DNA from 2 places in the Oerskovia jenensis genome. Region 1 is predicted to be linked to the other one. Evidence: predicted binding sites of a transcription regulator. Region 1 holds the regulator's gene; the other holds the start of a gene.
The links. The regulator LexA, encoded in region 1, represses DNA repair genes until DNA is damaged. The targets are predictions, from matches to a motif close to TCGAACANNTGTTCGA.
Positions count from the first base shown of each region.

Region 1 (6,581 bases):
CGCGTGGCGAGCTCGGCTACGTGGTGACCGACGTCGGTGCCGAGCTCCTGCCCGCAGCCATCGAGGAGCTCCTGGCGATGGACGCGACCGTCAAGCTGCGCGTCCTGTCCTGACGGCTCCCGTCGGAGCACGAGGAAGGGGACCAGCCCGTCGGGCCGGTCCCCTTCCTCGTGCTCTGCGGTGCGGGGCCGTGGCCCTGCCGACGATCAGCCGGACTTGCGGCGGAACGTCCGCTGCACAGGTCCGACGGTCTCCGACCCGTGGACGGAGCCCGTGTTCGAGCCGCCGTCCGCGGTGCGGTGGCTGGCGGCGTTCTTGCGGTCAAGCGCCTCGCGGAACTTCGCCTTGGCGTCCTCGGCCGGCGTGGTCGCGGGTGTCTCGTCCTTCGACGTCGTCATCGGCGAGCCTCCTTCTCTCGGTGGATCAGGTGCGCCGTCGGGCGCTCCCGTGCCCCAGCCTGTCGCACCCGGCGAGGTAACGCCAGTGAATACGACCCGGTACGGTCGAGACATGTCGCACAAAACACCGGAGGCGGGCACCGGGATGCCCTTCGCCCGCGTCGGGCGCGCCGGCCTCTCGCTGCCCCGCCTCTCGCTCGGCCTCTGGCAGAACTTCGGGGAGTCGACGCCGTTCGCGGCTCAGCGCGAGCTCGTCCTGCACGCGTTCGACCGTGGGATCGTGCACTTCGACCTCGCGAACAACTACGGTCCGCCACCCGGGTCGGCCGAGGCCGCCTTCGGCCGTCTCCTGGCCGGTGACCTCCGAGGCCGCCGCGACGAGCTCCTGATCTCGACCAAGGCGGGCTACCGCATGGGCCCGGGGCCCTACGGCGAGGGCGGCTCGCGCAAGTACCTGCTCTCGTCCCTCGACGCGTCGTTGCGCCGCCTCGGCACCGACCACGTCGACGTCTTCTACTCCCACCGGTTCGACCCGACGACCCCGCTCGAGGAGACGATCGGTGCGCTCGCCACGGCCGTCTCCTCGGGCCGCGCCACCTACGCCGCGATCTCGTCCTACTCGGCCGGGCGGACGACCGAGGCGCTCGCGATCGCCGCCGACCTCGGCCTGCCCCTGGTCCTGCACCAGCCGTCGTACTCGATGCTGAACCGGTGGATCGAGGCCCCGGGGACCGACGGGCGCAGCCTGCTCGACGTCGCCGGCGACTCGGGGACCGGCCTCATCGTGTTCTCGCCCCTGGCCCAAGGGATGCTCTCCGACAAGTACCTCGACGGCGTGCCGTCCGACTCCCGTGCGGCACGAGCGGTCTCGCTGCGGCCCGAGCACCTCGCCCCCGCGAACCTGGCCAGGATCAGGGCGCTGCGTGACGTGGCGACGGGTCGCGGCGAGCCCCTCGCGCGCACGGCGATCGCGTGGACGCTGCGCGACCGGCGTGTGACGTCCGTGCTCACGGGCGCGCGGACCACGGCCCAGGTCGACGAGAGTCTCACGGCCCTCGAGGCACCGCCGTTCACGACCGACGAGCTCGCGGCGATCGACGCCGTGACGACCGAGGTCGCGCCCGACGGGACCCGTCGTCCGCTGGACGCGGGCATCAACATCTGGGCGGCCCGTTCGAGCGATCTCTAGCCCCGTCGGCCGCCCCCGGTACCGGGGGCTCTGCGTCCGCCCGGTTCCCTCGGCTCAGGCGCGGTCCGGCACCACCTCGGTGGTGGGGTCGGTGTCCGCCGTGCCAGCAGCGGCCGCGCCCTCGCCGAACGCGGCCTCGCGCTCCTCGCGCTCGGCACGGAGCGAGTTGATCGCCGACTCGAAGTCCTCGAGCGAGTCGAACGCCTGGTAGACGCTCGCGAAGCGCAGGTAGGCGACCTCGTCGAGCTCGCGCAGGGGCCCGAGGATCGCCAACCCGATCTCGTACGCGTCCAGCTCTGCGCTGCCACCGGCCCGGAGCGACTCCTCGACCTTCTGCGCGAGCACGGCGAGGTCGTCCTCGTTGACGGGACGTCCCTGGCACGCCTTGCGCACCCCGGTCACGATCTTCTCCCGGCTGAACGGCTCGGTCACGCCCGAGCGCTTGACGACCGACAGGCTCGCGGTCTCGATGGTGGTGAAGCGGCGGTTGCACGCCGGGCACTGTCGACGACGGCGGATGGAGGCCCCGTCGTCGGAGGTCCTCGAGTCGACGACCCGGGAGTCCGCGTGCCGGCAGAACGGACAGTGCATGAGGCGGTACTCCTGGGGTCTGCGCGGGTGCTCCGGGGCGATCGCCGCGGACGGTGCGTCCCGAACCTATGTCTCGACGTCGACGGGACGCAAGGCGCCCCGCCACAGGAGCAGGTCACGACACGCCTCTGCACGCGATCAGCACACAGGAGAGACCAGTGCACATGAGAACGGAGGTGGCCGATGATCGGCCACCTCCGTCGGGACGCCCCCGTCCCCATCTCACGCCCGCGACTCGCCTCGCGAACGTCGACGCAACTGCGGAGGCGCGCGTGGCGCGCCTCCCCCTCACCGACCGACCCCCCAGCCGGGTTGGTGAGGCAGTACTAACTTAGGGGAACCTAATGCGATCGCGCAAGCCCGGTGAGCGGGAGTCCTGCCTGGGGGGCGAGAGCCGCGTCGGAGCGAGCCCCGACCAGGACCACGCGACACCCACCCGCCGCCGGCCCGCGCCCGCGGTCAGCGCCCGAAGTCCGGGTCGACCGGGAGCAGGAGCTGCTGGCCGGCCTGCAGCGCGGTCGAGGAGAGGTTGTTCAGCTCGGCGAGGTCCGCCACCACGTCACGGACGTCCCGACCGCCCGAGGCCAGGGCCGACGCGTGCTGCCAGAGGGTCTCGCCCGCCTCGACGACATGGACACGCACCTCGACCGGCTCGCCCGGGCCCGAGGCGACCGCCCGAGCGCCCCACAGCGCCCCGAGGGCGAGGAACGCCGCGACGAGCAGCGAGAGGACGACGCGGCCCCGCGTCGTGAGCCTCAGCGGCGCCTCGCCGTGCGCACCGGTGCGCCGCTCGAACCGCACACCGTCGCCAGCGCCCATCGCAGTGACTGCACTCATGCCCACTCCTTCGCCCGTGGTGCTCGAACCGCCTTCCCCGGTCGGTTCGAACACCTGTTCGTCGAACACCTGTACGATTTCTATCACCACCTGGCAGCGATGTCGAGACATGCTCGAACATGTGTTTGATTCGTGTCGCCGTGTGACCTACGCTGTTCGAGTACTGGTCGTCCGATATGTCGGACGCTCGAGGACCGGGTGAAGCCGTCCACGAGCCGACGAGGTAGAGCCGGCCACGCTCAGGAGCCCGTGCCCCTCGCGGCACCGCTCCGCAGGGACAGGACCGAGACGGCCGAGCAGGGCGGAGACGACGATGGCGGGACGGGTGGCCGACACCACGGGCAGGCTCGCGAAGGTGCACGAGCTGCCCGACGGCACGACGGGCGGCGACGGCCTCACGCCGCGCCAGCGCCTCGTGCTCGAGACGATCCGTGCATCGGTGGACCAGCGGGGCTACCCGCCGAGCATGCGCGAGATCGGCGAGGCCGTCGGCCTGACGAGCCCCTCGAGCGTCAAGCACCAGCTCACGACCCTCGAGCGCAAGGGCTACCTGCGCAGGGACCCCAACCGCCCCCGGGCGATCGAGGTCGTCCACAACGACGACGCACGGGCCATCTCGGCGCTCCCCGGCAGCGCGTTCGGCCGTGCCGAGGGCATCGATGCGTCCGAGGACTCACCCGAGCGTCCCACCCCGTCGTACGTCCCCGTCGTGGGACGCATCGCGGCCGGTGGCCCCATCCTGGCCGAGCAGGTGGTCGAGGACGTGTTCCCCCTCCCCCGCCAGCTCGTCGGTGACGGCGAGCTCTTCCTGCTCCGTGTGGCCGGAGACTCCATGATCGACGCCGCGATCTGCGACGGCGACTGGGTCGTGGTCCGTCGCCAGCCCGTCGCCGAGAACGGTGAGATCGTCGCGGCGATGATCGACGGCGAGGCCACCGTCAAGACGTTCAAGCGGATCGACAAGCACGTGTGGCTCATGCCGCACAACGCGGCGTACCAGCCCATCTCCGGGGACGACGCCCAGATCCTCGGCCGGGTCGTCTCGGTGCTGCGCAGCCTCTGAGCACAGCGTCCCGCCCGCCCCTCGGGGACCGGCGCTCAGTACGACGAAGGGGACGGCCCGGCGGGCCGTCCCCTTCGTCGTGCCCGGCGCCCGTCGCGGGCCCCGAGGCGACGACTACAGGCCGAAGCTCTTGGCCACGGCGCGCACCGAGTCCGCGGACGCCCGCAGACCCGCGAGCTCGTGGTCCGACAGCGGGACCTCGATCCGCTCGCCGCAGCCACGCCGCTCGAGCAGCGAGGGGACGGAGAGGCAGACGTCGCTGATCCCGTGGAAGTCCTCGAGGAGCGAGGACACCGGCAGGACCCGGTGCTCGTCGTCGAGGACGGCCTCGATGATGCGGGTCGCGGCGAGCGCGACGGCGTAGTTCGTCGCGCCCTTGCCCTCGATGATGCGGTAGGCCGACTGCACGACCTCGTGCGCGATGTCCGCGCGCACCTCGGCCGTGAGCGGTCCTCGACCCTTGAGCCCCTGCCACTCGAGCAGCGGCACCCCGCTGATGGTCGCCGAGCTCCAGAGCGGGATCTCGCTGTCCCCGTGCTCGCCCGCGATGTAGGCGTGCACGTTCTGGACCGCGACCCCGCAGTGCTGCGCCACGAGGAACCGCAGCCTCGAGGAGTCCAGGACCGTGCCGCTGCCGAAGAGCTGGTTCGGCGGCAGTCCCGAGTACTTGAGCGCGGCGTACGTCACCACGTCGACCGGGTTGGTCACCATGATGTAGACGGCGTTGGGTGCCACCTCGACGAGCCCGGGCAGGATCTTGCGCACGAGGGAGATCGTGGCCTCGGCGAGGTCCAGGCGCGTCTGCCCGGGCTTCTGCTTGGCTCCGGCCGTGAACACCACGACGTCGGCGTCGGCACACACCGCGACGTCGTCCGATCCTTCGACCTTGGCCATGGGCATGAACTGGATGCCGTGCTGGAGGTCGAGGACCTCGGCCTCGACCTTGGTCCTGTTGATGTCGAGGAGGCTCACGGTGTGAGCCGCTCCGCGCATGAGCGCCGCATAGGCGAGAGTCGATCCGACGGAACCTGCGCCGACGATCGCGAGCTTGGTGGTACGGGCGGGCACTGTGCCTCCTGGACGTGGTGCGTCGGACGCCGGGTGCTGCACGAGCACCGTGACGTCCGTCGTGTGGACTGCCAGGTCTCAGCCTAGGGCGGAGAGGCGCTCGAGCGCAGAGAGGACGACACGTCGGTCCGTCGTGGTCCAGAAGTCCGGCATCGACTTCGTGAGGTACGAACCGTACCGCGCGGTCGCCAGGCGCGGGTCGAGGACCGCGACGACCCCGCGGTCCGCGGTCGACCGGATGAGCCGCCCTGCGCCCTGCGCGAGCAGGAGCGCGGCGTGGTTGGCCGAGACCTGCATGAAGCCGTTGCCCCCGGCGGCCTCGACCGCCCGCGCGCGCGCCGACTTCACGGGGTCGTCCGGGCGCGGGAAGGGGATCCGGTCGATGAGCACGAGCTGGCAGCTCGGACCGGGCACGTCGACGCCCTGCCAGAGCGAGAGCGTCCCGAACAGGCACGTCGCCGGGTCTGCGGCGAACTCCTTGACGAGCGTCGGGAGCTGGTCCTCCCCCTGGCACAGGATCGGGACGTCGAGGCGCTCACGCATGGCCTCGGCGACGGCGAGCGCAGCCCGCCGTGAGGAGAAGAGCCCGAGGGTCCGGCCCCCGGCAGCGGTGATGAGGTCGGCGATCTCGTCGAGCTGGCCGTCCGTGGCGGCCTCCCGGCCGGGCTGCGGCAGGTGCTTGGCGATGTAGAGGATGCCCTGCTGGGGGTAGTCGAACGGGCTGCCGACGTCCACGCCGGTCCAGGTGGCGCCGTCGTCGTCGAGACCGAGGGACCGGGCCACGGGGTCGAACGTGCCGCCGAGCGCGAGCGTGGCCGACGTGAAGACGCCCGTGCGCTCGGTCAGGAGGTGGGTCCGGATGAGACCGGCGACCGCGAGGGGCGCGGCGTGCAGCTTGCTCACCCCGTCCCCGCTCCACCGACCGTCGTCGCCCGCGCGCGAGCACCACAGGACGTCGTGGCCGGTCGGGTCCTGGGCCATGCGCTCGGCGATCTCGAAGACCTGCAGCATGGTCGCCTGGGCCATCTTCATGCCGGTGTCGGGCTGCGCCTGCGGCCCGCCCGAGGTGTCGGGCTTGAGGGCGCTCAGCACGGTGCGGGCCGCGTCACGGACGGCCGCGACGGTCGAGCGCGCGTCGTCGGGCAGGCCGTCGGGGAAGCGCTCCGCGGGGAGCGACGCGACGACGGTCCCGAACGCCCCGGTCGCCAGGTCGAGGTCCGTCGTCTGGACTCCTCCGTGGCGGCGCGCGAGGCGCGCGGCGTGCTCGATGATCGGCACGGAGAGGTCCGCGGTCGCGGCGGCCGTGACGCGGTCGCTGAGCTCGTGCGCCTCGTCGACGACCACGACACCGTGCTCGGGCAGCACGCCGGGCGACCCCGACGCGGCGATGCCCAGCATCGCGTGGTTGGTCACGACGACGTCGGCCTCGCGGGCG
Region 1 covers NZ_JAFBBO010000001.1:737,134-743,714, forward strand. Annotated here, with positions in the region: gene serA (phosphoglycerate dehydrogenase) at 1-113, shown strand, start outside; gene JOD49_RS03350 (DUF5302 domain-containing protein) at 207-398, opposite strand; gene JOD49_RS03355 (aldo/keto reductase) at 511-1,587, shown strand; gene nrdR (transcriptional regulator NrdR) at 1,642-2,178, opposite strand; gene JOD49_RS03365 (LysM peptidoglycan-binding domain-containing protein) at 2,638-3,015, opposite strand; gene lexA (transcriptional repressor LexA) at 3,329-4,078, shown strand; gene JOD49_RS03375 (L-lactate dehydrogenase) at 4,193-5,146, opposite strand; gene JOD49_RS03380 (ATP-dependent DNA helicase) at 5,225-6,581, opposite strand, start outside.

Region 2 (6,581 bases), 520 kb from region 1:
GTTGGCGGGGGACCCGTTGCCGGACCCGTCCGCCGTGCCCGCGTCAGCGACTGCTCGGACGACGTCCAAGCCGGATGTGATCTTGCCGAAGACGGTGTACCCGCCCGTGGTGGTCGGCAAGGTGGTGTCCTCGTAGACGAGGAAGAACTGGCTGCCCATGGTGTCCGTGCCGGCGTCGGTGCGCGCCATGGCGATGGTGCCGGCCGGGTAGAGACCGTCCTCGGGGGCGTTCTCGACCGGCCCGAACTCGTACCCCGGGCCCCCGGTGCCGGTGCCCGTCGGGTCACCGCACTGCAGGATGAAGATGCCCTCGGTGGTCAGCCGGTGGCAGTCCGTGCCGTCGAAGAACCCGCCCTGGGCGAGCGAGACGAAGTTCGCGACGGCCTGGGGGGCTGCCTGCCCGTCGAGGGTGAACGCGATCTCTCCCGCGCTGGTGCGCAGGTCGCCCGTCCACTCCCGGCCCTCGGCGTCGGCGGCCGGCGGGAGGGTGAAGGTCTTGTCGGGGGCGTTCGCCCGGACGGCGAGCACGGTCACGACCGCGACGACCGCGACGCCGGTGAGCGCGCCGGCGATCGTCCATGCCCGACGCCTGCGCGCGCGAGCCTCGGACTGGCGCTGGGTCCACTTCTGCTCACGCAGACGGGCACGCTCGCGTTCGCGCTTGCTCGTTGACACCCCAACTCCTTCGTCTCCCGCCACGGGCAGGTCCGCGTGCCGGCGCGAAGGCGCGTGATCGCACGGGTGATGCACGGTTTCAGAGGACAGTCTAGGCATCGGGAGCGTTCTGGCGCCGTGTCTTATCGCCTTTCAGGTCACGGTCCGGTATCAGGTGTCCTGTTTGTGAGGTCGGTACTGTCCCTGCATGGACATCTTTCTGGTGGTCGCCCCGGTGTTCGGGACCAACTGCACGATCGTCGTGCCGGACCCGCAGGGCACCCTGCCCGACGACGTGCCTCGCCCGTGCGTGATCGTCGACGCCGGGGCGGGGGTCGTCGCGGGCGTCACGGCGCTCGTGCGTGAGCACGATCTGGCACCCACCGCGGTCCTGGCCACGCACGGGCACGCCGACCACACGTGGGACGCCGCCGAGCTGTGCGACCAGTACGAGGTCCCGCTGTGGATCCACGCGGCCGACGCGTACCGGCTCGCCGACCCGCTCGGCACGATCGAGCACGGGACCTCGACGGGCGGACCTCTCACGAGCGGGCCGCTGGCCGCCGCGCTCGCGGCAGGCGGCGCCCGGGCCGAGGACTACCGGGAACCGGGCGAGGTGCGGACGTTCGGCTCGGGCGGTGGGTCCGGCGCCTCGCTGGTGCCCGGACCTGGCGGCACGTCGGTGGCCGACCCGCGCGTACGGCTCGACCTGGGTGGCGTCCTGGTCGACGCGCTGCACGCGCCGGGCCACACCCAGGGCTCGACGCTCTACCTCCCGGTCGCCCCGGGGCGCGAGGACGGCGCCGTCGACGGACAGGCGGCCGGGGTCGTGCTCGCCGGGGACGTCCTGTTCGCCGGGTCCGTCGGGCGGACCGACCTGCCCGGAGGGGACGGCGAGACGATGCAGCGAACCCTGCGCGACGTCGTCGGGCGCCTCGACGACCGGCTCGAGGTGGTTCCCGGCCACGGGCCCCTGACGACGATCGGCCGCGAGCGCCGCACCAACCCGTACCTGCGGGGCCTGTGAATCGATTGCTCGTTCGGTCGGAACGTCTGGAAGGATCGGGTCCCATGGCCCGACCTACACCTCTCTCCGGTTTCCCCGAATGGCTCCCTGCTGGACGCGTCGTGGAGCAGCACGTGCTCGACACGCTGCGCCGCACGTTCGAGCTCCATGGTTTCGCGGGGATCGAGACGCGGGCCGTCGAGCCCCTGGACCAGCTGCTGCGCAAGGGCGAGACCTCCAAGGAGGTGTACGTGCTGCGCCGGCTCCAGGAGGAGGCCGACTCGTCCGAGGGGGCCGCGCGGGACCGGGGCGGCAAGGGGGACAAGCAGCTCGGCCTGCACTTCGACCTGACGGTGCCGTTCGCGCGGTACGTGCTGGAGAACGCCGGGCACCTCGCGTTCCCGTTCAAGCGCCACCAGATCCAGAAGGTGTGGCGCGGTGAGCGTCCGCAGGACGGGCGCTTCCGTGAGTTCGTGCAGGCGGACATCGACGTCGTGGGTGCGGGCGAGCTGCCCTACCACTTCGAGGTCGAGCTGCCGCTGGTCATGGCCGAGGCGCTGGGCGAGCTGCGCTCGATCGGTGTCCCCGAGGTCCGCATCCTGGTGAACAACCGCAAGGTCGCCGAGGGCTTCTACCGCGGGCTGGGCCTGGACGACGTCGAGGGCGTGCTGCGCTCGATCGACAAGCTCGACAAGATCGGGCCGGACAAGGTCGCGGCGCTGCTGGTCGCCGAGACGGGCGCGACGTCCGAGCAGGCGGCCGCGTGCCTGGCGCTCGCGGCGATCTCCGGATCGGACGCGACCGTCGCGGTGCGGGTGCGGGCGCTCGCGGCAGAGCACGCCGTGACGTCCGAGCTGCTCGAGGAGGGGCTTCGTGAGCTGTCGGCGCTGATCGACGCGGCGGCCGTGCGGGCGCCGGGCGTCGTGGTCGCGGACCTGAAGATCGCGCGCGGCCTGGACTACTACACGGGCTCGGTCTACGAGACCGTCCTGGTGGGGCACGAGCAGCTCGGGTCGATCTGCTCGGGCGGGCGCTACGACACCCTTGCCTCGGACGGCGCGAACACCTATCCGGGCGTGGGGCTGTCGATCGGGGTCTCCCGCCTGGTCTCGCGCCTGCTGAGCGCGGGCCTGGTCCGTTCGACGCGGTCGGTGCCGAGCGCGGTGGTGGTCGCGGTCACGAGCGAGGAGACGCGGCCCGCGTCGGACGCGGTCGCGGTGGCGCTGCGTTCGCGCGGCATCCCGGTCGAGGTCGCGCCGAGCGCGGCGAAGTTCGGCAAGCAGATCAAGTTCGCGGACCGTCGCGGCATCCCGTTCGTGTGGTTCCCCGCGGGGATCGGCGCGGACGGCGAGGTCGTGCCGCACCAGGTCAAGGACATCCGCTCGGGCGAGCAGGTCGCCGTGGACCCGGCGGTGTGGGTGCCGTCCGAGGCGGACCTGTGGCCGCGGGTCGTGCCCGCGGAGGAGTGAGACCGGTGCCCGGGCGCTGACCCGGGTGGACGTGCGTGAGGCCCGGCGGGGGAGTCCCTGCCGGGCCTCACGCGTGAATGTCGGGTGGTGCGGGCGACGATCCAGGCCCCGGACGTCTCGCGGCCGAAGGTCATGCGGACGGCGACTGCGTCGACAAGTGGTTCGAACGTGTGTTCGAATGGTGCGATGAGGTGGGACGGGCAGGCGATCACGGCGGACGACGGGGCGCTGCCCGGGCTCGGGCGCATGGCGGGGCTCGTGCGGACGGTGCGCACCCCGGAGTTCGCCGGGGTCACGTTCCACGAGGTGCTCGCCAAGAGCGCGCTGTCCAAGGTGCCGGGGGAGTCCCGGATGCCGTTCACCTGGACCATCAACCCGTACCGCGGGTGTTCCCATGCGTGCTCGTACTGCTTCGCGCGCCCCTCGCACCGTTACCTCGACATGAACCCCGGCGAGGACTTCGACAGCCAGATCGTCGTGAAGATGAACGTCGCCGAGGTGCTGCGTGCCGAGCTCGCCAAGCCGTCCTGGGCGGGCGACGCGGTCGCGCTCGGCACCAACACGGACCCGTACCAGCGCGCCGAGGGGCGCTACCGGCTCATGCCCGGGATCATCGACGCCCTCGAGGCCGCGCGCACACCGTTCTCGATCCTCACCAAGGGCACGCTCCTGCGCCGAGACCTCCCGCGCCTGACGCAGGCGGCCGAGCACGTGGACGTCGGCATCGGGGTCTCCCTGGCCTTCGTCGACGAGGACCTCCAGCAGGCCGTCGAGCCCGGCACCCCCACGCCGCGCGCCCGTCTTGACCTGATCCGTGCCGCCCGGGCCGCCGGGCTGCCGTGCGGGGTCATGATCGCCCCGGTCCTGCCGTGGCTCACCGACTCGACCGACCACCTCACGCGCCTGCTCGACGCGGTCCACGAGGCCGGCGCGACCGGCGCCACGGTGCTCCCGCTGTTCCTCAAGCCCGGCACCCGCGAGTGGTTCATGGCCTGGCTGCGCCGCGACCACCCCGAGCGGGTCGCGGGGTACGAACGCATCTACGCGGGCGGGTCGTACGCGAGCCGCGCGTACCGGGACTGGTTGTGGGACCGGGTGCGCCCCCTGCTCGTCGAGCGCGGCTTCGCGAGCGCAGGGCACCGGTCCCGGGCGCGCACGTCCGGCCACGCCCGGACCGCCTGGCACCCCGAGACCCCTGGTGAGCGAGCGCGGCCCGACGAGGGCGACTACCCGGCCGGGAGTCTGGTGACGCAGCACCGGGACAGCGGCGGACCGCCAGGACGTACGGGCACGAGCGCGGCCGCGAGCGCCGAGCAGCTGCTCTTCTAGCGTGTCGGCGACTGCCCCCGCGCTCAGTCCTGCGCGAGCCGCGCCGGGAACCCGCCCGTGGCCACGGGCCCCCAGCCCGTGATCGTCACGCGCAGCAGCGACTTGCCCTGCGCGACCATGGCCTGGCGGTACTCGTCCCAGTCGGGGTGCTCCCCGGCGATCGACCGGTAGTACTCGACGAGGGGCTCGACCGAGTCGGGCAGGTCGATCACCTCGGCCGTGCCGTCGACCTGCACCCAGGCGTCGTCGAAGTCCTCGCCCAGGACGCACAGCGACGCGGCGGGGTCGCGCCGCAGGTTCACGGCCTTGGCGCGGTCGGGGTAGGTCGAGACCACGACGCGCCCCTCGCCGTCGACCCCGTACGTGACGGGGCTCATCTGCGGGGCGCCGCTCGCGCGCCGGGTCAGCAGCACGGCCCGCCGGTCGGCGCGCAGGAACTCGACGAGCTCGGCGCGCCCGAGCCGTTGGGTGGTCGCGATCCGTCTGGTCATGGGTGCCTCCCGGGGAGTTCTCCTGAACGTGGTCCGCTCAGAGACTAGACTCGTCCGAGTGCGTCGTCTGCGCACTCCCCACTCCCATCCCGGGACGCCACTGCGCGCCCCGGCATGTTCCGGAAGGACTCACTCCGTGCTCCGCACCCACACAGCCGGCTCCCTGCGGGCCGAGCAGATCGGTCAGACCGTCACCCTCACCGGGTGGGTCGATCGTCGCCGCGATCACGGTGGAGTGGCCTTCATCGACTTGCGCGACGCCTCGGGCATCGCCCAGGTCGTCATCCGTGACGAGTCGATCGCGCACCCGCTGCGCGCCGAGTTCGTGCTCCAGGTCACCGGTGTCGTCTCCCGGCGCCCCGAGGGCAACGAGAACAAGAACCTCCCCACGGGTGAGGTCGAGGTCGTGGTGAGCGACGTCGTCGTGCTCAACGAGTCCGCACCGCTGCCGTTCCAGGTCTCCACGGCCCTCGAGGGCACCGAGGTCATCGGCGAGGAGGCGCGCCTCAAGCACCGCTACCTCGATCTGCGCCGCCCCACCCCGGCCCACGCCCTGCGCCTGCGCGCCAAGGCCAACCAGGCTGCACGCCGCGTGCTCGACGCGCAGGACTTCGTCGAGATCGAGACCCCGACCCTGACGCGCTCGACCCCGGAGGGCGCGCGCGACTTCCTGGTTCCCGCACGCCTGGCCCCCGGCTCCTGGTACGCGCTGCCGCAGTCCCCGCAGCTCTTCAAGCAGCTGCTCATGGTCTCGGGCATGGAGCGCTACTACCAGATCGCCCGCTGCTACCGCGACGAGGACTTCCGCGCGGACCGCCAGCCCGAGTTCACGCAGCTCGACGTCGAGATGAGCTTCGTCGAGCAGGACGACGTGATCGCGCTCGGCGAGCAGATCCTCGTCGCGCTGTGGGACCTCATCGGGTACAAGATCCCCACGCCCATCCCGCGCATGACGTTCCACGACGCGATGCGCCTGTACGGGTCGGACAAGCCGGACCTGCGCTTCGGCAACCCGCTCGTCGAGCTCACGGACTACTTCAAGGACACGCCGTTCCGCGTCTTCCAGGCCGAGTACGTGGGCGCCGTCGTCATGGCGGGCGGGGCCTCGCAGCCGCGCCGCCAGTTCGACGCCTGGCAGGAGTGGGCCAAGCAGCGCGGGGCCAAGGGCCTGGCGTACGTGACGTTCCAGGAGGACGGGACCCTCGCGGGCCCGGTCGCCAAGAACCTGTCCGACGCCGAGCGCGAGGGCCTGCGCGACGCGACCGGCGCCCAGCCGGGCGACGCGGTGTTCTTCGCGGCGGGCCGGACCAACGAGTCGCGCGCCCTGCTGGGCGCCGCCCGTCAGGAGATCGCCAAGCGCACCGGGCAGATCGACGAGAACGCCTGGGCGTTCGTCTGGATCGTCGACGCCCCGCTGTTCAAGCCCACGGGTGAGGCCGCCGACGAGGGCGACGTCGCCCTCGGCAACTCGGCCTGGACCGCGGTGCACCACGCGTTCACCTCGCCCACGCCCGAGTGGATCGACACGTTCGAGCAGAACCCGGGCGAGGCGCTCGCGTACGCGTACGACATCGTGTGCAACGGCAACGAGATCGGCGGCGGCTCGATCCGTATCCACCGCCGCGACGTCCA
Region 2 covers NZ_JAFBBO010000001.1:212,892-219,472, forward strand. Annotated here, with positions in the region: gene JOD49_RS00970 (peptidylprolyl isomerase) at 1-675, opposite strand, end outside; gene JOD49_RS00975 (MBL fold metallo-hydrolase) at 863-1,681, shown strand; gene hisS (histidine--tRNA ligase) at 1,726-3,129, shown strand; gene JOD49_RS00985 (Rv2578c family radical SAM protein) at 3,316-4,458, shown strand; gene JOD49_RS00990 (PPOX class F420-dependent oxidoreductase) at 4,482-4,949, opposite strand; gene aspS (aspartate--tRNA ligase) at 5,086-6,581, shown strand, end outside.
Region 2: a site for LexA is predicted at 3,292-3,307, ahead of JOD49_RS00985 (Rv2578c family radical SAM protein). Genes of this name have one in related genera too.